2 regions of the Agrococcus sp. TF02-05 genome follow, and region 2 is predicted to be linked to the other one. Evidence: predicted binding sites of a transcription regulator. Region 2 holds the regulator's gene; the other holds the start of a gene.
What was found. Region 2 encodes HrcA, which represses chaperone genes, less so after heat shock. Its sites were predicted from a motif close to TTNGCACTCGNNNNNNNCGAGTGCNAA; they were not measured.
Positions count from the first base shown of each region.

Region 1: a site for HrcA is predicted at 4,915-4,941, ahead of JQT67_RS13070 (Hsp20/alpha crystallin family protein). Genes of this name have one in related genera too.

Region 1 is NZ_JAGEKO010000014.1:61,954-72,768, reverse strand. Features, by position in the region: gene JQT67_RS13095 (uridine kinase) at 1-501, opposite strand, end outside; gene JQT67_RS13090 (response regulator transcription factor) at 592-1,269, shown strand; gene JQT67_RS13085 (cell wall metabolism sensor histidine kinase WalK) at 1,262-2,611, shown strand; gene JQT67_RS13080 (hypothetical protein) at 2,669-3,418, shown strand; gene JQT67_RS13075 (alpha/beta fold hydrolase) at 3,476-4,240, opposite strand; gene JQT67_RS13070 (Hsp20/alpha crystallin family protein) at 4,329-4,817, opposite strand; gene JQT67_RS13065 (hypothetical protein) at 4,987-5,751, opposite strand; gene JQT67_RS13060 (AAA family ATPase) at 5,939-8,179, shown strand; gene JQT67_RS13055 (sugar porter family MFS transporter) at 8,269-9,714, shown strand; gene JQT67_RS13050 (cytochrome P450) at 9,721-10,815, opposite strand, start outside.
Region 2 is NZ_JAGEKO010000001.1:408,936-419,750, reverse strand. Features, by position in the region: gene speB (agmatinase) at 1-989, shown strand, start outside; gene JQT67_RS02100 (nuclear transport factor 2 family protein) at 967-1,365, shown strand; gene JQT67_RS02095 (cytosine permease) at 1,407-2,783, shown strand; gene JQT67_RS02090 (cyclase family protein) at 2,773-3,444, shown strand; gene rpsT (30S ribosomal protein S20) at 3,682-3,942, opposite strand; gene lepA (translation elongation factor 4) at 4,162-6,012, shown strand; gene JQT67_RS13710 (DUF1990 family protein) at 6,009-6,644, shown strand; gene hemW (radical SAM family heme chaperone HemW) at 6,646-7,851, shown strand; gene JQT67_RS13605 (DUF4870 domain-containing protein) at 7,853-8,674, opposite strand; gene hrcA (heat-inducible transcriptional repressor HrcA) at 8,841-9,854, shown strand; gene dnaJ (molecular chaperone DnaJ) at 9,855-10,815, shown strand, end outside.

The DNA of each region.
Region 1 (10,815 bases), on a different contig from region 2:
GAGGATGAGCCCGCGCTTGACGAGGAACGACGGGCTCTTGCGCCGCTCGCGCAGGTCGCGCGCGAAGCGCAGCGCCATGGTGAGCCAGCGCGAGCGGTGCACGCACAGCGCGTCGGCGAGGATGCCGCGGCGCTCGGCCTCCGCGACCACCTCCGCGACGAAGACGCCCTCGGCGACGAAGAGCGTCGCGCCGTCGAGCGCGACGGGATGCTCGCCCACGCTCGCGCTGCGCGAGATGTCGTAGACGGGCGCGGTCGTGCTGCCCGTGCGGGCGAGCTGCTCGAGCGCGTCGATCGCGCGCTCGCGGTGCCACGAGCCGGGGTGGTCCCAATCGACCTCGCCCGTCTCGAGCCGCGGGAGCTCGGGGTCGTCGCCCTCGCGGTAGAAGTCGTCGAGCCGCAGCACCGGGAGCCCGGATCGCTCGGCGATGCGCGACTTGCCGGAGCCGGAGGCGCCGCCGATGAGGACGACCCGCGCGAGGGGCTCGGCGGCGGCTGGCATGGGCTCCATCTTCTCACGGCGAGGAGTGGCAGGCGCCGGGTGCGCGTGCCGTTCAGGCCTGCGTCAGCGGCGAGCCGCCATGCTCGACGCATGCGCGTGCTGCTGGTCGACGACGAGGTGCGCCTCGCCGACGGCGTGCGCCGCGGGCTGCAGGCCGAGGGCATGACGGTCGACCTCGCCCACGACGGCGTCGACGGGCTGTGGCGCGCGCGGGAGTTCGCCTACGACGTCGTGCTGCTCGACGTGATGATGCCGGGGATGAGCGGCTACCGCGTCTGCCAGGCGATGCGCGCGGAGGGGATCTGGACCCCCGTGCTCTTCCTCACCGCGAAGGACGGCGAGTGGGACGAGGTCGAGGGGCTCGACACCGGCGGCGACGACTGGCTCGTGAAGCCCTTCTCGTTCCCCGTGCTCGTCGCCCGCATCCGCGCCCTCGCGCGCCGCGGCGGCCGGGAGCGGCCCGTCGTGCTCGAGGCCGGCGACCTGCGGCTCGATCCCGCGGCGCGCACCGTGCACCGCGGCGACGAGCGGCTCGAGCTGAGCGCCCGCGAGCTCGCGGTGCTCGAGCTGCTCATGCGCAGGCGCGGCGAGGTCGTGACGAAGCGCGAGCTGCTCGACGACGTGTGGTCGGAGGACTTCGAGGGCGACCCGAACATCGTCGAGGTGTACGTCGGCCGGCTCCGCCGGAAGGTCGACCGGCCCTTCGGGCGCGCCGCGATCCAGACGGTGCGCGCCGCGGGCTACCGGCTGGCGGCCGACGGTGGCTGAGCGCGCGCGCGAGCGGCCGACCCGCCGGCGCGCGTCGATCCGGCTGCGCATCACCGCCGCCGCGGTCGCGATCGTCGCCGTCGCGCTCGGCCTCGGCGCAGCGACGCTCGTCTGGACCCTCGAGCGCATGCTGCAGGCATCCGTCGCCGCGCAGCTCGCCGACGAGCTCGACGCGCTCGCGCAGGGCATCGACGACGGCACGATCCAGACCGCGGCCCTCGTGCAGCGCGACGACGACGTGCTCGTCGCGCTGCGCTCGCCGACCGGCGTGGTCGTCAACGCCGACGCGGCGGCGACCCTGCCCGTGCCGTCCGGCGGCGAGGCGCTGACCGCCGAGGCCGACGGCGAGCGCCACGTCGTGGTGGCGACCGAGGCCGAGGCCGGCACCATCGTCGTCGCCCGTTCCCTCGCGCCCGTCGACGAGGCGGTGCGCTCGACGACCGCGCTGCTCGCCGTCGCAGTGCCGCTCGCGCTCATCCTCGTCGCGACCGTCGTCTGGATCGTCGTCGATCGCGCGCTCGCGCACGTCGACCGTATGCGCGCCCAGGTGGACGAGATCGACGCGACGGGGCTCGACCGCCGCATCGGGATGACGAGCCGCGGCGATGAGCTCGACCGGCTCGCCGCGACGATGAACCGCATGCTCGACCGCGTCGAGGCCGATGCGCGATCCCGCCAGCGCTTCGTGTCGGACGCGTCGCACGAGCTGCGCTCGCCGCTCGCGTCCATGCGGCAGTTCGCCGAGCTCGCGCGAGCGCATCCCGAGGCCGTGCGGCCCGACGAGCTGACCGACGTCGTGCTGCAGGAAGGCGAGCGGATGCATGGCATCGTCGAGGCGCTGCTGCTGCTCGCCCGGCTCGACGAGCGCGCCGCCGCGAGCGGTCAGCGGCAGCCGGTCGACCTCGACGACCTCGCGCTCGCGGAGCTCGCTCGCGTGCGCGCGCTCGGCCGCGCGGCGGACGGCGCCGCGGTGCGGGCCGCGCCGGTCGAGGGCGACGCGCGCCTGCTCGGCCTCGCGTGCCGCAACCTCGTCGACAACGCGCTGCGGCATGCGCGCGAGCGCATCGTGCTCGGCTCCGTCGTGCGCGACGGCCGAGCCATGCTCTGGGTCGACGACGACGGTGCCGGCGTGCCGGCTGCAGAGCGCGAGCACGTGTTCGAGCGCTTCGTGCGGCTCGACGAGGCGAGAGCGCGCGACGACGGCGGCTCGGGGCTCGGACTCGCGATCGTGCGGCAGGTGGCGCGCAGCCACGGCGGCGACGCCTGGGTCACGAGCGCACCGCTCGGCGGCGCGCGGTTCGTGCTCGAGCTGCCGGCAGCGCCCGAGCCGCGCGGCGCCTGAAGCGGCGTTCAGCATCGTTCAGTCGTGCGTCAGCGCCCCGCGAGGAGGGTGGAGCCCATGAACGAGCAGCAGCACCCCGAAGACCGACCCGACGCCATCGGCGCAGACGACCCGACGCCGCGTCACCCCGACCCGGCGGCCGACGCGAGCGCTCCGGACGCGAGCAGCACCGAGCGCCTCGATGCGGCGCCCGAGCCCGCCGAGCGGCGGCGCGGTCGCGGCATCCTCCGACCGATCCTCATCGGCTCGGCCGCGGCCGCGGTCGTGCTCGGCGTCGCCGGCGTCGGCCTCTCGATCGCCGATGCGTTCGACGACGACGATGACGCGGCGCCCACTCCTTCCGCGTCCGCGTCCGCGGACCCCGGCGACGACCGCGGCGGCGACGACTTCGCGGTCGTGGGCGGCACGGTGCCGACGGAGCCCGACGACCTGGTCGCGGCGATCGAGGCCGCGGTCACCGCCGCGGGCGGCGGCGATGCGACGAGCGTCGAGGTCGAGCGCGACGGCTGGAAGGTCGACATCCGGCTGGCCGACGGCAGCGAGGTCGAGGTGCGCGTGCCGCTCAGCGGCGACCCGGTCGTGCGCGCGGACGACGACGGCGACGACTCGAGCGACGTGCCGCTCGACCCGTCGCGGATCGCGGCGATCAGCGACGCGGCGATCGCGGCGGCCGGAGGCGGCGTCGTCGTCTCGATCGAGACGGAGGACGACGCCGACGTGCGCTTCGAGGTCGAGGTCGAGCTCGGCGGCGAGGACGTCGACGTCGAGCTCGCGGAGGATCTCTCGGTCATCTCGGCCGACCGCTGACCCCGCCCTGCGCCCGGCGAGCCGAACGCTCGCCGGGCGCAGTCGCGCACCGGCGGGTCAGCTCGCGTCGACGAAGCGGGCGAGCACCTCGGTGAACACCTGCGGCTGCTCGGAGTGCACCCAGTGGCCCGCGCCCTTGATCGTCACGCGGCGCACGTTCGGGAACCGCGCCTCCATCTGCGGCGCGAACTCGTCGCGCACGTAGCCCGAGTCGGCACCGGCGACCCACAGCACGGGGCCCTCGTAGACGGCGTCGGTCTCGGGGAATCCGCGGAGCACGGCGAGGTCGCGGCGCAGCACCTCGAGGTTCGGCAGCCAGCGCCAGCCGTCGCCGTCGCGCTGCAGGCTCTGCAGCAGGAATCCGCGCACGCCGGGATCGGGCGCGGCCTCGGCGAGCGCCTCGCTCGCCTCCGAGCGCGAGCCGAGCCCGTCGAGGTCGATCGCGAGCATGCCGTCGATGTAGCGGGCGAACTCGTCGGTCGAGCGGTAGGCGACCGGGGAGACGTCGACGACGCACAGCCGCTCGACCTTCTCGGGGTGGCGCAAGGCCGCGAGCATCGCCGCCTTGCCGCCCATGGAGTGGCCGACGAGGGCCGTGGGCTCGTCGATCGCGCTCGCCACCGCATCCGCCATCTCGAGGTAGTCGAGGCGCTCGGTCCAGCCCGAACGACCGTGGTTGGGCATGTCGACGAGCGTGACGCGATGCCGGTCGGCGAGTGCCTTCGCGATCTGCGTCCAGTTCTTGCCCTGCCCGAAGAGCCCGTGGCAGAGCATGACGGGCGAGCCGTGCTCGCCGAGGTGGGTCAGGTGCAGGTCGGTCACGCCGCCACGCTATCGGCGCGGCCTGCGCGTGCGACAGGAGGGCGCGGCGACCGCCGGTGGCGGCGCCGCGCCTGTGGAGCGGCCCGGCTCAGCTCGTCGAGCCGGCGGTCGCGGTCGAGGACTCGCTCTCGCTCGAGCCCTGGCCCGTGCCGATCTGCGACTGCCCGCCGCCGCCGTGCTGCACCTCGATCTTGCGCGGCTTCGCGCGCTCGGCGACCGGGATCGTGAGGGTGAGCACGCCGTGCTCGTACGACGCCTCGATGCGGTCGAGGTCGACGTCGGTGCCGAGGCTCAGCTGGCGCATGTAGCGGCCGGCGGGTCGCTCCTGCGCGATCCACTGCCGCTGGTCGCCGCCGCCGATCGTGCGCTCGGCCTGGATCGTCAGCGTGCCGGCGTCGATGCCGAGGTCGATCGAGCCCGGGTCGATGCCCGGGAGGTCGACGTGCACGACGTAGTGATCGCCGGCGCGGTAGAGATCCATGGGCATCCAGCTCGATGCGGCCGCGGCGCCACCGCCGCCCAGCAGCCGAGCGGTCATCCTGTCCATCTCGCGGAACGGGTCGAAGGTCAGTGCCATTGACAACCACCTCCTCCACGTGCGGCCGTGCCCTGTGCGACGGCCGTCGGTGTCTTCGGCAGCTCCCTCGGGGACCGCCCCGAGGAGCGGCTCCATTCTAGCACTCGACCCAAGAGAGTGCTAACCCGTCGCTTCGAGATCGCTGGGACTCGAGGCCCGTCGCGGCGGGCTACCGGCGATCGCTCAGATCGAAGCCGGCGCGGTCGACGCGGCGGTGGAAGCGCATGCCCGCGAGCCCGCCGAGCGCCGCGCCGATGAGCGCCACGACCGCGACCACGACGGCCGAGATGATCGCCGCGAGCGTCGCCTGGTCCTCGGGGAGGGGCAGCGTCGGCATCGAGCCGGGCGGCAGGGCGAAGTTCTGCCCTGCCACGAGCCCGATCACCGCCGCGACGATCGCGATCACGACGGCCCACACCCACACGGCCACGCCCTGCTTGGCGCCGTTGAAGCGCGCCATGCGACCGGCGACGTAGCCGCCGCAGTAGTAGGCGACGAACCAGATGACGAGCAGGATGACGGCGCCCCAGATGCCGGCCGACTGCAGGTCCTGCTGCGCGCCCTCGACGACGTCGTCGACGGCGCGGCCGGAGAGCGAGGCGATGAGCGCGCCGATCGCCGCGGCGAGCGCGATGAGCAGCACGACCGCACCGGTCGCGGTGAGCCAGCCGAAGAACGCCGCGCCCACCTTGACGCCGCCGAAGCGCTCGCGCTCCCGCGCCACGACGGCCTCGCGGTCATGGCGCACGTCGGTGGCCAAGCGATCGTCGTGCCGGCGCTCCCTCACCTCTGCGGCACCGGAGCGCCCATCGTCGCGGCGCCGCTCGCGCGCGTCGGCGGCATCCGCGCGCCCGTCGTCGCCCGTCGCGGCGTCCCGAGCCGGTTCGTACGGACGGCTCCTCGGGGTGGAGTCGTCCGGGCCCTGAGCGGTCATGTCGAGCTCCTCACATCGGTCACGTCGTCGTGGTCGATCGGGGCGCCGTCGCGGCGGCCCGTACCTCAGTATCGGCGGCGGGGAGCGGTCCGACCGGTTTTCCTAGCCAACGTCCAGCATGCGTAGTAAAGTTGAGTCGATAGCACTCAAGTTTGAGATCGCTAGTCCAGGATCGATGGAGGAGCGGATGGCACGCATGGGCGGCATGATGCCGGGCCAGGAGGAGCAGCAGTCGGCGCTCGAGCAGTTCGGCACCGACCTCACCGAGATCGCCCGTTCGGGGCGGCTCGACCCCGTCATCGGGCGCGACGAGGAGATCCGGCGCATCAGCCAGGTGCTCTCGCGCCGCACGAAGAACAACCCAGTGCTCATCGGCGAGCCCGGCGTCGGGAAGACGGCCGTCGTCGAGGGCCTCGCGCAACGCATCGTCGCGGGCGACGTGCCCGAGAGCCTCAAGGGCAAGTCGCTCGTCGCGCTCGACGTCAACGCGATGATCGCGGGCAGCAAGTACCGCGGCGACTTCGAGGAGCGCATGAAGAACGTGCTCGCCGAGATCGCGAAGGCCGAGGGCCGGATCGTGACGTTCATCGACGAGCTGCACATCATCATGGGCGCCGGCGCGGCCGAGGGCAGCCAGGGCGCGAGCAACATGCTCAAGCCGATGCTCGCGCGCGGCGAGCTGCGCCTCATCGGCGCGACGACGCTCGACGAGTACCGCGAGTTCATCGAGAAGGACGCCGCGATGGAGCGGCGCTTCCAGCAGGTCTACGTCGGCGAGCCGAGCGTCGAGGACACCGTCGCGATCCTGCGCGGGCTCAAGGAGCGGTACGAGGCCCACCACAAGGTCACGATCGCCGACAGCGCGCTCGTCGCAGCCGCATCCCTCTCGAACCGCTACATCACCGCCCGGCAGCTGCCCGACAAGGCGATCGACCTCATCGACGAGGCGGCGAGCCGGCTGCGCATGGAGATCGACTCGGCGCCGACCGAGATCGACCAGCTGCGCCGCACCGTCGACCGCATGGAGATCGAGCGCCTCGCGCTCAAGCGCGAGCGCGACGACGCGTCGAAGGAGCGGCTCGCCGAGCTCGAGGCGACGCTCGCCGAGCGCCGCACCGAGCTCAAGGCGCTCGACGAGCGCTGGCAGACCGAGCGCGCGAGCCTCAACCGCATCGGCGGCCTGCGCGAGCAGCTCGACGAGCTGCGCGGCCGCGCGGAGCGCGCGCAGCGCGAGGGCGACCTCGAGCGCGCGTCGCGGCTGCTCTACGGCGAGATCCCGCAGGTCGAGCGGCAGCTCAAGCAGGCCGAGGCGCAGGCCGCCGAGTCGGGGGCGAGGATGGTCGGCGACCAGGTGACGGAGGACGACATCGCCTCGGTCGTCGCCGCGTGGACGGGCATCCCCGTCGGCCGGCTGCTGCAGGGCGAGACCGAGAAGCTGCTCGCGCTCGAGGACGAGCTCGCGCTCCGCGTCGTCGGCCAGCGCGAGGCCGTCTCGGCGGTGTCGGATGCCGTGCGCCGCAGCCGCGCGGGCGTCTCGAACCCCGACCAGCCCACCGGCTCGTTCCTGTTCCTCGGGCCGACCGGCGTCGGCAAGACCGAGCTCGCGAAGGCACTCGCCGAGCTGCTCTTCGACGACGAGAAGGCGCTCGTGCGCATCGACATGTCGGAGTACGGCGAGAAGCACTCCGTCGCGCGCCTCGTCGGCGCCCCTCCCGGCTACATCGGCTACGAGCAGGGCGGCCAGCTCACCGAGGCCGTGCGCCGCCGGCCCTACTCCGTCGTGCTCATGGACGAGGTCGAGAAGGCCCACCCCGAGGTCTTCGACCTGCTGCTGCAGGTGCTCGACGACGGCCGCCTGACCGACGGGCAGGGCCGCACGGTCGACTTCCGCAACACGATCCTCATCCTGACCTCCAACCTCGGCTCGACGTTCCTCACCGACCCGACCCTCTCGGCGCAGACGGCGCGCGAGCAGGTCATGGGCGCCGTGCGTGCCGCGTTCAAGCCCGAGTTCGTCAACCGGCTCGACGACATCGTCATCTTCGACGCGCTCACGCAGGAGGAGCTCGGCGAGATCGTCGGCATCCAGGTGCACGCGCTCGGCCGCCGCTTGCGCGAGCGGCGGCTGACGGTCGAGGTGACGGATGCGGCGAGGCAGTGGCTCGGGGAGCGCGGCTACGACCCCGTGTACGGCGCGCGCCCGCTGCGCAGGCTCATGCAGCGCGAGATCGACGATCGGCTGGCGCGGGCGCTGCTCGCGGGCGAGGTGCGCGACGGCGACCAGGTGGTCGTCGACGTCGCGCCCGGCGGCTCGGGCCTGTGGGTCGGCGCCGCCGGTGCGGAGCGGCCTGCGCAGTGGTCGTTCGATGCCGACACGGTCGACGACGTCGACGAGGTGATCGACGCGGAGCCGCTCGACGAGCCCTGACGGGTCGGGCGCAGGCGGATGCCGCGCGGGCACGCGCGCCACGGCAGAATCGAGCGGTTGCCCATCGCTCGAGGACCGGAGGACCCACCGTGGCCATCGCCCCGCCCAGCCCCGGCAGCGAGGCGGCGCTCCCGCCCCTGAGCGGCGGGCCCCACCGCGCCCGGCTCGGTGTCATCTCGATCGTCGCGTGCTTCGGCGGGCTGCTGTTCGGCTACGACACGGGCGTCATCAACGGGGCGCTGCAGCCGATGAGCGCCGAGCTCGGGCTCGAGGCGCTCACCGAGGGCATCGTGACGAGCTCGCTCGTCTTCGCGGCCGCCTTCGGTGCGCTGCTCGGCGGGCGCATCTCCGACGGGATCGGTCGACGCTCGACGCTGATCGCGCTCGCGGTGCTGTTCTTCGTCGGCACGCTCGTCGTCGCGCTCGCGCCCGGATTCGCCACGGTGGTCGTCGGTCGCGTGCTGCTCGGACTCGCGGTCGGCGGCGCCTCGACGGTCGTGCCGGTCTACCTCGCCGAGCTCGCGCCGTTCGAGATCCGCGGCTCGATCTCCGGCCGCAACGAGGTGGCGATCGTCTCGGGGCAGCTCGCGGCCTTCATCGTGAACGCGGTGCTCGGCAGCACCCTCGGGCACCTCGACGGCATCTGGCGCATCATGTTCGCGATCTGCGCGCTCCCCGCGATCGCGCTCTTCCTCGGCATGCTCCGCATGCCGGAGTCGCCGCGCTGGCTCGCCGAGCGCGGCCGGCGCGAGGAGGCGCTCGCGGTGCTGCGCTCGGTGCGCGCGGGCGAGCGCGCCGAGGCCGAGCTCGCGCACATCGAGGCCCGCCTCGACGCCGCCGCGGTCGCGCCGCGCGGCCGCGCGCGGCTCCGAGCGCTGCTCGCGGACCGCTGGCTGCGCCGCGTGCTGCTCGTCGGCGTCGGCGTCGGCGTCGCGCAGCAGCTCACCGGCATCAACGCGATCATGTACTACGGCACGAGCGTGCTCGAGGAGTCGGGCTTCGATCGCTCGGCGGCCCTCATCGCGAACATCGCGCCGGCGATCATCGCCGTCGTCGGCGGGCTCGTCGCGCTCCGGCTCATGGACCGCATCGACCGCCGCACGACTCTGCTGATCGGCTTCTCGCTCACGACGCTGTGCCATGCGCTCATCGGGATCGCTTCGGTCGCGCTCGAGCCGGGGGACCCCATCCGCCCCTTCGTGCTCCTCGCGCTCGTCGTCGCCTTCGTCGGCGCGATGCAGACGTTCCTCAACGTCGCGACCTGGGTCTACCTCTCCGAGATCTTCCCGCTGCGCGTGCGCGGGCTCTGCATCGGCATCGCGGTCTTCGCGCACTGGCTCGCGAACGGCGCGCTCGCGCTCGCCTTCCCGTCGCTGCTCGAGGCGGTCGGCATCACGGGCGCCTTCTTCCTCTTCGCCGCCGTCGGCGCGCTCGCGCTGTGGTTCATCGCGAGGCACGTGTTCGAGACGCGCGGCCGCTCGCTCGAGTCGCTCGAGGCCGACATCGCGAGCGGCGAGCTCTTCGCTCGCCGCTGACGCGGCTCAGTGGAACGGGCAGCGGCCACCGCTGCTGCCGCGGGGGCGCCGGTGGGCGCTCCGCACCACGCCGCCCGAGGCGGGCTTCGTCGGCATGCGCCGGCGGCTGACGTCGAGGCCCTCGCCGAGGATCGTCACGCGCGGATCGCTCAGCGCGGCGATCGCGCTCGAGAGCGTCGAGATGGTGACCTTCTCGCCGGGGCAGCGGTGACCGGTCGAGGGATGCCCGCCGCCCTGCGGCACGAAGGCGCCCATCGCCTCGATCTCCGCCCAGTCGTCGATGCCGACGAAGCGCTCGGGGTCGAACTCGCTCGCGCGCTCCCAGCTCGACTCGTCGAGGTCGGTGCCGAGCACGTCGAGCAGCAGCAGCGCGCCGGCGCTCACGCGCTCGCCGTCGAGCTCGACCTCATCGATCGCGCGGCCCGGCAGCATCGGCACGAACAGCGCCGTGCGACGCACCTCGTGCGCGAAGGCGGTCGCGAGCGGGCCGCCCGTCAGCCTGCCGCGCTCGGCGGTCTCGGCCGCGATCCGCTCGCGCCACTCGGGCCGCTCGTGGAGCGCCTTCGCGGCGAAGGCGACGAACCGGCACACCGCGATCGCGGGGCGGAACGAGTTCTGCAGCTCGATGCCCGCGAGTCGCGCGGGCAGCAGCTCACCTTCCGGGTCGCGGTGCCACGCCCACGCGTGGAGCGCGGTGCCGGCCGTCGCCTCGAGCTCGCCCGCCCGCACCGCCTCGATGAGCGCGCTCGCGTGCCGGTCCGACCACCAGCGGTTGGCCATCGTGAGCAGGAACTCGGGGGAGTAGGGCACGCCGAAGCCATCGACGATCTGCGCCTGCCGCCGCGCCCAGCGCGTCTTCGCGTCGGCCGTGCCCGGCAGTCCCGCCCAGCGCTGCATCGCGCGGCCGATCGCGCCGACCGCCGCGTCGTAGGCCGAGCGCTCGCCGCCGGCGATCCAGTCGGCGAGCTCCTCGCCCCACTCGCGCTCGAGGTGCGGCTCGAGCCGGCGCACCTCGGCGTCGTCGTAGGCGAGCCCGAGGAAGGTCTCCTTGCGGTGCCGGTGCGCGGCCGTGTCGAGCGAGTGCACCGAGCCGTGGCCGAA
Region 2 (10,815 bases):
AACCCACCGAGAATCGTCCCTCTGCGCCGCGCGGACCGATCGACGCGAGCGCGGTGCCGCGCTTCGCCGGCATCGCCACCTTCGCCCGGCTGCCGCGGCTCGACGAGGTCGGGCGCGCGGACATCGCCGTCGCGGGCGTGCCCTTCGACAGCGGCGTGAGCTACCGCCCGGGCGCGCGCTTCGGCCCCTCGCACGTGCGCGAGGCCTCGCGGCTGCTGCGCCCCTACAACCCGGCGCAGGACGTCTTCCCCTTCGGCGCGCAGCAGGTCGCCGACGCCGGCGACATCGTCGCGAACCCCTTCGACCTCGAAGCCGCGGTCGCCGACATCGAGGCTGGCTCGCGCGCCCTGCACGACAGCGCCGACCGCATCGTCGTGATCGGCGGCGACCACACGATCGCGCTGCCGCTGCTGCGCGACATCGCCGCGAAGCACGGGCCGGTCGCGGTGCTGCACTTCGACGCGCACCTCGACACGTGGGACACCTACTTCGGCGCCCCCATCACGCACGGCACGCCGTTCCGCCGCGCGTCGGAGGAGGGCCTCATCGACCTCACCGCGAGCATGCACGTCGGCACCCGCGGCCCGCTCTACGACAAGCAGGACCTCGTCGACGACGAGCGGCTCGGCTTCGCGGTCGTGACGAGCGAGTTCGTCGAGGAGCACGGCGTCGCCGCCGCGATCGAGCGCATGCGCGCCCGCATCGGCGACGCCCCGCTCTACATCTCGATCGACATCGACGTGCTCGACCCGTCGCACGCGCCCGGCACGGGCACGCCCGAGGCGGGGGGCCTCACGAGCCGCGAGCTGCTGCGCATGCTGCGCGCGCTCTCCGACCTGCAGATCGTCGGTGCCGACGTCGTCGAGGTCGCCCCGGCCTACGACCACGCCCAGCTCACCGCGATCGCCGCGAGCCACGTCGTCTACGAGCTGCTGAGCGCGATGGCGCCGGCGGCGGATGCCTCCGGTGACGGCAGTGCGGACGCCTGACGCCGCCGAGGTCGAGGCCGCGGCGGCCTCGATCGTCGACGCCTTCGCCGCCACCGACGGCGAGCGCTACTTCGCGCGCTTCGCTGACGACGCATCCTTCGTCTTCCACACCGAGCCGAGCCGGCTCGACAGCCGCGCGGCGTACGAGCGGCTGTGGAGCACGTGGGTCGAGAGCGGCTGGCGCGTCGTCTCGTGCGCGTCGAGCGAGCGGCTCGTGCAGCCGCTGCCCGGCGGCGCCGTCTTCAGCCACACCGTCGACACGACGGTCGAGACCGGCGAGGGTCGCGAGTCGTACCGCGAGCGCGAGTCGATCGTCTTCGCCGTCGACGGCGACCGCCTGGTCGCCGTGCACGAGCACCTCTCACCGCTCGCCTGAATCCCAGTCCCGTCCCCAGCCCCACCCGTCGAAGGAGACCGATGTCGCTCTACTCCCGCCTCGAACGCCGACTGGAGGCGGGCGCCGACGACGCCGGCCCCGTCCGCGGCACCTACTCGTCCGGCCGCATGCTCATGATCTGGCTCGCGGCGAACCTCGTCGTGACCACGCTGCTCACCGGCACGCTCTTCGTGCCCGACGTGCCCTACGGCCTCGTGCTCGGCCTCATCGTCGGCGGCACGCTGCTCGGCGCGTGCGTGCTCGTGCTCATCGGCGCGATCGGCACGCGCACGGGCCTGCCGACGATGGCGCTCACGCGCGGCCCCTTCGGCACGCGCGGTAGCCTGCTGCCGGCCGCGGCGAACCTCGTGATCCTCATGGGCTGGAGCTGGGTGCAGGCGATGCTCGCCGGCATCTCGCTCAACTACATCGTCGAGGCGCTCACGGGCTTCTCGAGCCCGGTGATCTTCGCCGTGCTGTGCCAGACGATCGTGGTCATCCTGGCGATCTTCGGCCACGCCGGCGTCGCGCGCATCGAGCCGTGGTTCGCCGCCGTCATCCTCGCGATCTCGGCCTACGTCTTCATCACCGCGTTCACGACCTTCACGCCCGCCGAGTTCGCCGAGATCCCCGCGAGCGCCGAGCCGTTCTACACGCCCGGCCTGATGTTCGACGTCGTGCTCGCGACCGCGATCTCGTGGACCGTCCTGTCGGCCGACTTCAACCGCTTCGCCCGCACGACGAAGGGCGGCGCGATCGGCTCGGGCGTCGGCTACACGCTCTCGACCGTCACCGCGATGACCGTCGGCGCGACCGCGATCGGCTACGTCGTGCTGAGCGGCGGCGAGGCCGTCGCGTTCGACCCGACGGCGATCATCGAGCCCTTCGGCGCGCTCTTCGCCGTCGCGATCTTCCTCTCGGTCATGGCCACCAACACGATGGTCGTCTACGGCATGGTGACGACGGTCGTGAACGCGCTGCCGGGCAAGCGCGTGCCGTTCCTCGCGAGCGCGCTCATCCTCGGCGTCATCTCGATCATCGGCGCGACCTTCTTCGGCCTGCTCGACCAGTTCACGACGTTCCTCGTCACGATCAGCGCGCTGTTCGCACCGGTGTTCGCGATCATGATCGTCGACTACTACCTGCTCAAGCGCCGCAGCTACACCGCCGACATCCTCAAGGCGCGCGGCGGCCGCTACTGGTACACGGGCGGCGTCAACTGGATCGCGGTCGGCTCGTGGCTCGTCGGCGCCGCGCTCGCGTACGCGTGGGCGTACGTGTGGCCGCTGCCGTTCGGCGCGACGGTGCCGAGCTTCGTCGTCACGTTCGTGCTCTACCTCGCGCTCTCGCTGCCCGGCCGTGCGAAGGGAGCCCCGGAGCCCGCGCCGCACCTGGCCGAGACGGCGGATGCGCGCTGAGACCACGGGGGAGGGTCGCGGCACGCTCGTCGACCTGAGCCATCCCGTCGTCGACGGGATGCAGGTCTACCCCGGCGACCCGGCGGTGCGCATCGAGCCCGCGCTCACGGTCGCGGCCGACGGCGTCGACGTCGCGAGCATCCGGATGGGCTCGCACACCGGCACCCACGTCGACGCGCCCTCCCACTCGATCGAGGGCGGCCGCACGATGGCCGACGTCGCGCTCGACGAGCTCGTGGGGGCGGCGCTCGTCGTGCGCGTCGCGGGGCTCGCCGACGGCGACGTGTACGGCTGGCGCGAGCTCGAGGCAGCGGGCCAGCTGCCGGAGCGAGTGCCGCCGATCGTGCTCGTCGACACCGGTTGGGCCGCGCACTTCGGCGCCGAGCGCGCGCTGCGCCACCCCGCCCTCGACGCGGATGCCGCGCGCGAGCTCGTGCGCCGCGGCATGCGGGTGCTCGCGGTCGACACCCTGAGCCCCGACCCGACGGGGTCGACGGATGCGTCGTTCCCGGTCCACGAGGTCGTGCTCGGCGCCGATGGCCTCATCGTCGAGAACGTGCGGGGCCTCGAGGCGCTGCCGGCGACGGTGCGGGTCGGGTTCTTCCCGCTGCGCCTCGCCGGCGACGGCGCCCCGGTCCGCGCGGTCGCCTTCCTCGACTGACTTGAGCCCCTAGCGTAGGTGAGTGGCGCGTTCCGCAGGTGGCTGGCGGGCGCCACTCGGGCGCGCAAGTGACCGCGCAAACGCGGAAGTGACCGCTCAGGCGCGGAAGTGACCACTCAGGCGCAGAAGTGACCACTCAGGCGCGCGGGTGACCACTCGGGCGCGCAGTGGCCGCCCGGCAGGACGACGAAGGCGGGGGCCCGTCGGGGCCCCCGCCTTCGAGGTGTGCGGCTCGGATCAGAGCGCAGCGGCCTGCTTCGCGATCGACGACTTGCGGTTCGCGGCCTGGTTCTTGTGGATGACGCCCTTCGAGGCAGCCTTGTCGAGCTTGCGCGCCGCGATGGCGACCTTCTCCTGCGCCACGGCCTTGTCGCCCGCGGCGATCGCCTTGCGCGCCTCGCGCACAGCGGTCTTGACCTCGCTCTTGACGGCGCGGTTGCGGTCGGTCGCCTTCTGGTTGGTGAGGATGCGCTTGATCTGCGACTTGATGTTCGCCACGTGGGGTCCTGTTCTGCTCGGAAGATGGTTGGCGGCGGCTTGCGCTCCGATGAGCCCCGCCGCGACCCGCCCTCGCGCGACGGGCGCGCAGAAGAAGGGGAAGCCAACGAACGACTCTACCAGCGCGCGGCCCGCGGTCGCAACGCGGCCCGACGCATCCGCTGTGGGAGAATGGACCATTCCGCACCACTCCATCGAGACCCCCATCGAGAAGGACCCGTGAGCCCCAGAGCGACCAAGGCACTCGAGCCTGCCTCGACCGATCCCGCGAGCATCCGCAACTTCTGCATCATCGCGCACATCGACCACGGCAAGTCGACCCTCGCCGACCGGATGCTGCAGCTCACGGGCGTCGTCGACGACCGCTCGATGCGCGCGCAGTACCTCGACCGCATGGACATCGAGCGCGAGCGCGGCATCACGATCAAGTCGCAGGCCGTGCGGATGCCGTGGGAGGTCGACGGGCAGACCTTCGCGCTCAACATGATCGACACCCCCGGCCACGTCGACTTCACCTACGAGGTGAGCCGGTCGCTCGCCGCGTGCGAGGGCGCGATCCTGCTCGTCGACGCCGCCCAGGGCATCGAGGCGCAGACGCTCGCGAACCTCTACCTCGCGATGGACAACGACCTCGAGATCATCCCGGTGCTCAACAAGATCGACCTGCCGGCCGCCGATCCCGACAAGTTCGCGGCCGAGATCGCCGGCCTCATCGGCGGCGACCCCGACGACGTGCTGCGCGTGAGCGGCAAGACGGGCGTCGGCGTCGACGCGCTGCTCGACCGCGTCGTGCGCACGATCCCCGCGCCGCAGGGCGACGTCGACGGCCCCGCCCGCGCGATGATCTTCGACTCGGTCTACGACAGCTACCGCGGCGTCGTCACCTACGTCCGCATGGTCGACGGCCGGCTCGAGCCGCGCGAGCAGATCCAGATGATGTCGACCGGCGCGCGCCACGAGCTGCTCGAGATCGGCGTCTCGAGCCCCGAGCCAGTGCCCGCGAAGGGGCTCGCCGCGGGCGAGGTCGGCTACCTCATCACGGGCGTGAAGGACGTGCGCCAGTCGAAGGTCGGCGACACCGTCACGACCTACCGCGCACCCGCGACCGAGCCGCTCAAGGGCTACGCCGACCCCAAGCCCATGGTCTTCTCGGGCCTCTACCCGATCGACGGCAGCGACTACCCGGTGCTGCGCGAGGCGCTCGACAAGCTCAAGCTGTCGGATGCGGCGCTCGTCTACGAGCCGGAGACCTCGGTCGCGCTCGGCTTCGGCTTCCGCTGCGGCTTCCTCGGCCTCCTGCACCTCGAGATCATCACCGAGCGGCTCGAGCGCGAGTTCAACCTCGACCTCATCGCGACCGCCCCGAGCGTCGTCTACGAGGTGCAGACCGAGGACCGCGTCGTGCACACGGTGACGAACCCGAGCGAGTTCCCCGAGGGCAAGATCCACTCGATCGTCGAGCCGATGGTGCGCGCGACGATCCTGGCGCCCAAGGACTACGTCGGCGCGATCATGGAGCTGTGCCAGTCGCGCCGCGGCACGCTCGGCGGCATGGAGTACCTCTCGGAGGACCGCGTCGAGCTGCGCTACCGGCTGCCGCTCGGCGAGATCGTCTTCGACTTCTTCGACCAGCTCAAGTCGAAGACGCAGGGCTACGCGTCGCTCGACTACGAGCTCGACGGCGAGGAGGAGGGCGACCTCGTCAAGGTCGACATCCTGCTCCAGGGCGAGCAGGTGGATGCGTTCAGCGCGATCGTGCACCGCGACAAGGCCTACGCCTACGGGGTGCTCATGGCGGGCAAGCTCAAGGACCTCATCCCGAGGCAGCAGTTCGAGGTGCCGATCCAGGCCGCCGTCGGGGCGCGCATCATCGCGCGCGAGACGATCCGCGCGATCCGCAAGGACGTCCTCGCGAAGTGCTACGGCGGCGACATCTCCCGCAAGCGCAAGCTGCTCGAGAAGCAGAAGGAGGGCAAGAAGCGCATGAAGATGGTCGGTCGCGTCGAGGTGCCCCAAGAGGCGTTCATCGCCGCCCTCTCGAGCGGCGAGTCGAAGAAGGACGCGAAGTGAAGCCCATCCGCGAGCGCGCCACGAACTACGGCGCGGTCGGCGCGACGGCGCACTTCGACTTCACGCGCTTCCCGCCGAAGGGCTTCGAGGTCGTGCAGCGCCGCTCGCGCATCGGCCACGGCCGGCCGCGCTTCGACGCCGCTGTCGCGGCGCTGCGCACGTGGAAGGTGCAGCGGCTCGCGGGCATCGAGGTCGACGTCGTCGGCACCGAGGAGGGCACCGTCTACCGCCCGGTCGGCTTCCAGGACGGCGAGGCGACCCGCGCCGCGAGCGTCGAGCCGCAGCAGGACTTCGGTCCCGACGGCGAGCCGTTCCTGCAGCCGGGCGACTCGGTCGACCAGCGCATCCGCTTCCTCGGCATCCAGTTCCACGGCCCGATGCGGGTCATCGCGGTCGAGGAGGAGCCCAATAGCCACGGCGTGATCCTCGGCTCGCTCGAGGGCCACCCCGAGGCCGGCGAGGAGCGCTTCACGGTCGAGATCGCCGAGGACGAGACCGTCTTCCTCCACTTCCGCGCGATCGTCCGCAACGCCGCGTGGTACGCCAAGCTCGGCGCTCCCGTCTCCAAGGCGCTGCGCTCGAGGTACCACGACCGCTACATGGACGTGCTGCGCTCGATCGACGTGCGCTGACGTGGGTCGCCTGCCCGACGGCGAGGCGGCTCCCGCCGACGGCCGGCTGCCCGAGGGCACCGCGGCCGATGCGCCCTTCGGCGTCTACATCCACGTGCCGTTCTGCTCGGTGCGGTGCGGCTACTGCGACTTCAACACCTACACGGCCGACGAGCTGCGCGGCGCGACCCGCGCGGGCTACCCGGGCGACGTCGCCGCCGAGATCCGCCTCGCGCGCGCGGTGCTCGGCGAGCTCGGCCCGCTCCGCCCGATGCAGACCGTCTTCTTCGGCGGCGGCACGCCGACGCTCCTGCCGTCGGGCGACCTCGTCGCGATGCTGCAGGCCGTGACGGATGCGTTCGGGCTCGCCGAGGGCGCGGAGGTCTCGGTCGAGGCGAACCCCGATTCGATCGACCTCGCCGGTCTCGTGCAGCTGCGCGCGGGCGGCGTGACGCGCGTGTCGATCGGCATGCAGTCGACGGTGCCGCACGTGCTCGCGGCGCTCGACCGCACCCATGACCCCGAGCGCGTGCCGCTCGTCGTCGAGTGGGCGCGCGAGGCGGGGCTCGAGGTGAGCCTCGACCTCATCTACGGGGCGCCGGGGGAGTCGCTCGCCGACTGGCAGCGATCGCTCGACGCGGCCGTCGCGATGGCGCCCGACCACGTCTCGGCCTACGCGCTCATCGTCGAGGACGGCACCGCCCTCGCGCGGCGCATCCGCCGCGGCGAGCTCGCGGCCCCCGACGACGACCTGCAGGCCGCGATGTACGAGGCGGCGGATGCGACCCTCGGCCGGGCCGGCTACTCCTGGTACGAGATCTCCAACTGGGCGAAGGGCGACCGGGTCGCCCGGCACAACCTCGCCTACTGGCGCGGGCACGACTGGTGGGGCTTCGGGCCCGGCGCCCACAGCCACGTCGGCGGGGTGCGCTGGTGGAACGTCAAGCACCCCGCCGCCTACCGCGACCGGCTCGTCGCGGGCGCCTCGCCCGCGCTCGCGCGCGAGGTGCTCGACGCCGAGACGCGGCGCGTGGAGCGCGTGCTGCTGGAGTCGCGCATCGCCGAGGGGCTCGCGATCGACGTGCTCGACGCCGAGGGTCGCCGCGCCGTCGCGGGGCTCGTCGCCGACGGCCTCGTGGACGGGAGAGCCGCCCTCGCCGGCCGGGTGATCCCGACGCCGCGAGGGCGGCTGCTCGCCGACGCCGTCGTGCGGCGCCTGCTGCCCTGAGCTACTTCACCAGCCGCCAGTTGAACGGGTAGCGGTAGGAGCCGCCGGCGTTGACGCGCACGCCGCCGATGATCGAGAAGATCACCTGCAGCAGCCCCGGCACCCACCAGATCATCAGCAGCAGGAACCCGATGCCGACGAACGACAGGATGGTCCCGACGACGATGAGGCCGATCGTCAGGATCGTCATGAAGATGCCGAAGTTGAGCGCCTCCTTCGACTCCTGCCGCGCGAACGCGCTGCGGTCCTTGTAGATGAGGAAGACGATGAGCGGGCCGATCCAGCCGCCCCAGCCGCCGGTGACGATCGTCGAGAGGCCCGAGAGGTGGCCCCACATGCCGGCGTTCTTCTCGTCGACGGGCGACATGGGGGCGCCGGCCGCGTACTGCGGCTGGCCGGGCGCGCCGTACTGCGGAGCGCCATGCTGCGGGGATCCGTACTGCGGCGATCCGTACTGCGGCGATCCGTACTGCGGCGATCCGTACTGGGGGGCGCCATGCTGCTGGCCCCCCGGCTGGCCGTAGCCCGGCTGGGCGTAGCCGCCCTGGCCGTACCCGGGCTGGTCGAAGGGAGCGCTGCCCTGCTGGCCCGGCTGCGGCTGGCTCCAGTCGCGGCTCGCGTCGGAGTCGAACGCGGGCTGACCGGGCGCGCTCGGCACGGCGCCGCCCGCGGGAGCGGAGAAGGGCTCGGCCGGCTGGCCGAGCGCCGGAGCGGCGGGCGCGCTGGGGGCCGCGTGCTGCTCGTCGGTGACCGAGAAGCCCTCGCTCGAGGGGTCGGTCGGCTCGTGCTGGTCGTCTCGGCGGGGCACGTTGGGGTCGGACATGGGGAGTGCCTTTCGTGAGTGGTCCGCAGGATCTGCGGACGTTCCGCACGGCCATTGTGCGCCGGGATGGCTGGAGAACGGGTGAGCGATCGGGCGCGGCGCGTCGCGGCGCGGTAGGATTGGCAGTCAGCATTGGAGAGTGCCAGCAGGGGGGAAGGAGCGCGGGATGGTCTCGGATCGCGGTCTCGAGGTCCTCCGGGCGATCGTCGAGGACTACGTCGCCCTGCGGGAGCCGGTGGGGTCGAAGTCGATCGTCGAGCGGCACGCCTTCGGCGTCTCCGCGGCGACGATCCGCAATGACATGGCGCTCCTCGAGGAGGAGGAGCTCATCGTCGCGCCCCACACCTCGTCGGGCCGCGTGCCGACCGACAAGGGCTACCGCGTCTTCGTCGACCGCCTGCAGCGCATGCAGCCGCTCACCCCCGCGCAGCGCCAGGCGATCGCGCGCTTCCTCGACGAGTCGGTCGATCGCGACGACGTGCTCGCGCGCACCGCGCGCCTGCTCTCGAGCCTCACGAACCAGGTCGCGCTCGTGCAGGTGCCGCTCCGGCGCCCGGGCGCCGTGCGCCGCGTCGAGCTCGTCGCGGTCACCGAGTCGAAGGTGCTCGCGGTGCTCATCCTCGACTCGGGCCGCGTCGAGCAGCGACTGCTCGACGTCGGGCAGCGCATCGAGCCCGAGCAGGCATCGGTGCTCGGCCGGGCGTTCACCGAGACGATCGCCGAGCTCGCGCCCGCCGAGGCCGTCCAGCGCCTCTCGTCGACAGCCGCATCCGCCCCCGCCTCGATCGCGACCGCGACCGGCGCGGTCGCGCAGGCGCTGACCGAGATGCTGCAGGGGGCCGGCGGCGACCGCATCGTGATGGCGGGCGCCGCGAACCTCGTGCGGGAGGAGCGCGACTTCCAGGGCACCGTGACGCCCGTGCTCGACGCGATCGAGGAGCAGGTGACCCTCTTGCGCCTCTTCGACGAGATGGGCTCCGAGGGGGAGGTCGCGACCCGCATCGGCCGCGAGCTCTCGGGGCCGCTCGGCGAGGCGGCGGTCGTCGCCTCGACCTACACGGCCGACGGCAGCGAGGGGCACGTCGGCGTCCTGGGCCCGACCCGGATGGACTACGCAGGGAACATGGCCGCGGTGCGCGCAGTGGCGCGCTACCTCACGCGGCTGCTGAGCGAGGACTGAGTGAGCGACCACTACGAGACACTCGGCGTCGAGCGCGACGCCACGCAGGACGAGATCAAGAAGGCGTACCGCCGGCTCGCGCGAGAGCTGCACCCCGACGTCAACCCGAGCGAGGACGCGGCCGAGCGATTCAAGGACGTCACGCACGCGTACGACGTGCTCGGCGACCCGCAGTCGCGCGCGGAGTACGACCGCGGCCCGTCGCTCGGCGGGGCCGGGGGCTTCGGGTTCGGCGACATCTTCGAGCAGTTCTTCGGCGGCGGCCGCTCGGCCGGGCCGCGCTCGCGGCGCCAGCCGGGGCAGGACAGCCTGCTGCGCCTCGACCTCGACCTCGCCGACGTCGTCTTCGGCGTGCACCGGGAGCTGCGCGTGCAGACGGCCGTGCTGTGCGAGACGTGCGACGGCGCGTGCACCGCGCCCGGATCGAGCCCGCAGCGCTGCACGATGTGCGGCGGCTCCGGCCACGTGCAGCGGCAGGTGCGGTCGCTGCTCGGCAACGTCGTCACCTCGCAGCCGTGCGCGGCGTGCCAGGGCTACGGGAGCATCATCCCCGAGCCGTGCCCGACGTGCGCGGGCCACGGCCGCGTGCGCGCCGAGCGCACGATCCCCGTCGACATCCCCGCGGGCGTCGACACGGGCCTGCGCATCCAGCTGCCCGGCCAGGGCGAGGTCGGCGAGGCCGGCGGCCCCGCCGGCACGCTCTACCTCGAGATCAACGTGCGCCACCACGACGTCTTCTCCCGCTCGGGCGACGACCTGCTCGGCACGCTCGAGGTGTCGATCTCCGACGCCGCGCTCGGCGCGCGGAGCACCGTCGAGGGCATCGACGGCCCCGTCGAGGTCGAGGTGCGCCCCGGCACGCAGTCGGGCGACGTCATCACGATCGGGGAGCGCGGCGTCACGCGCCTCCGCGGCGCCGGCCGCGGCGACCTCAAGCTCGGCGTGCAGGTCGTCACGCCGC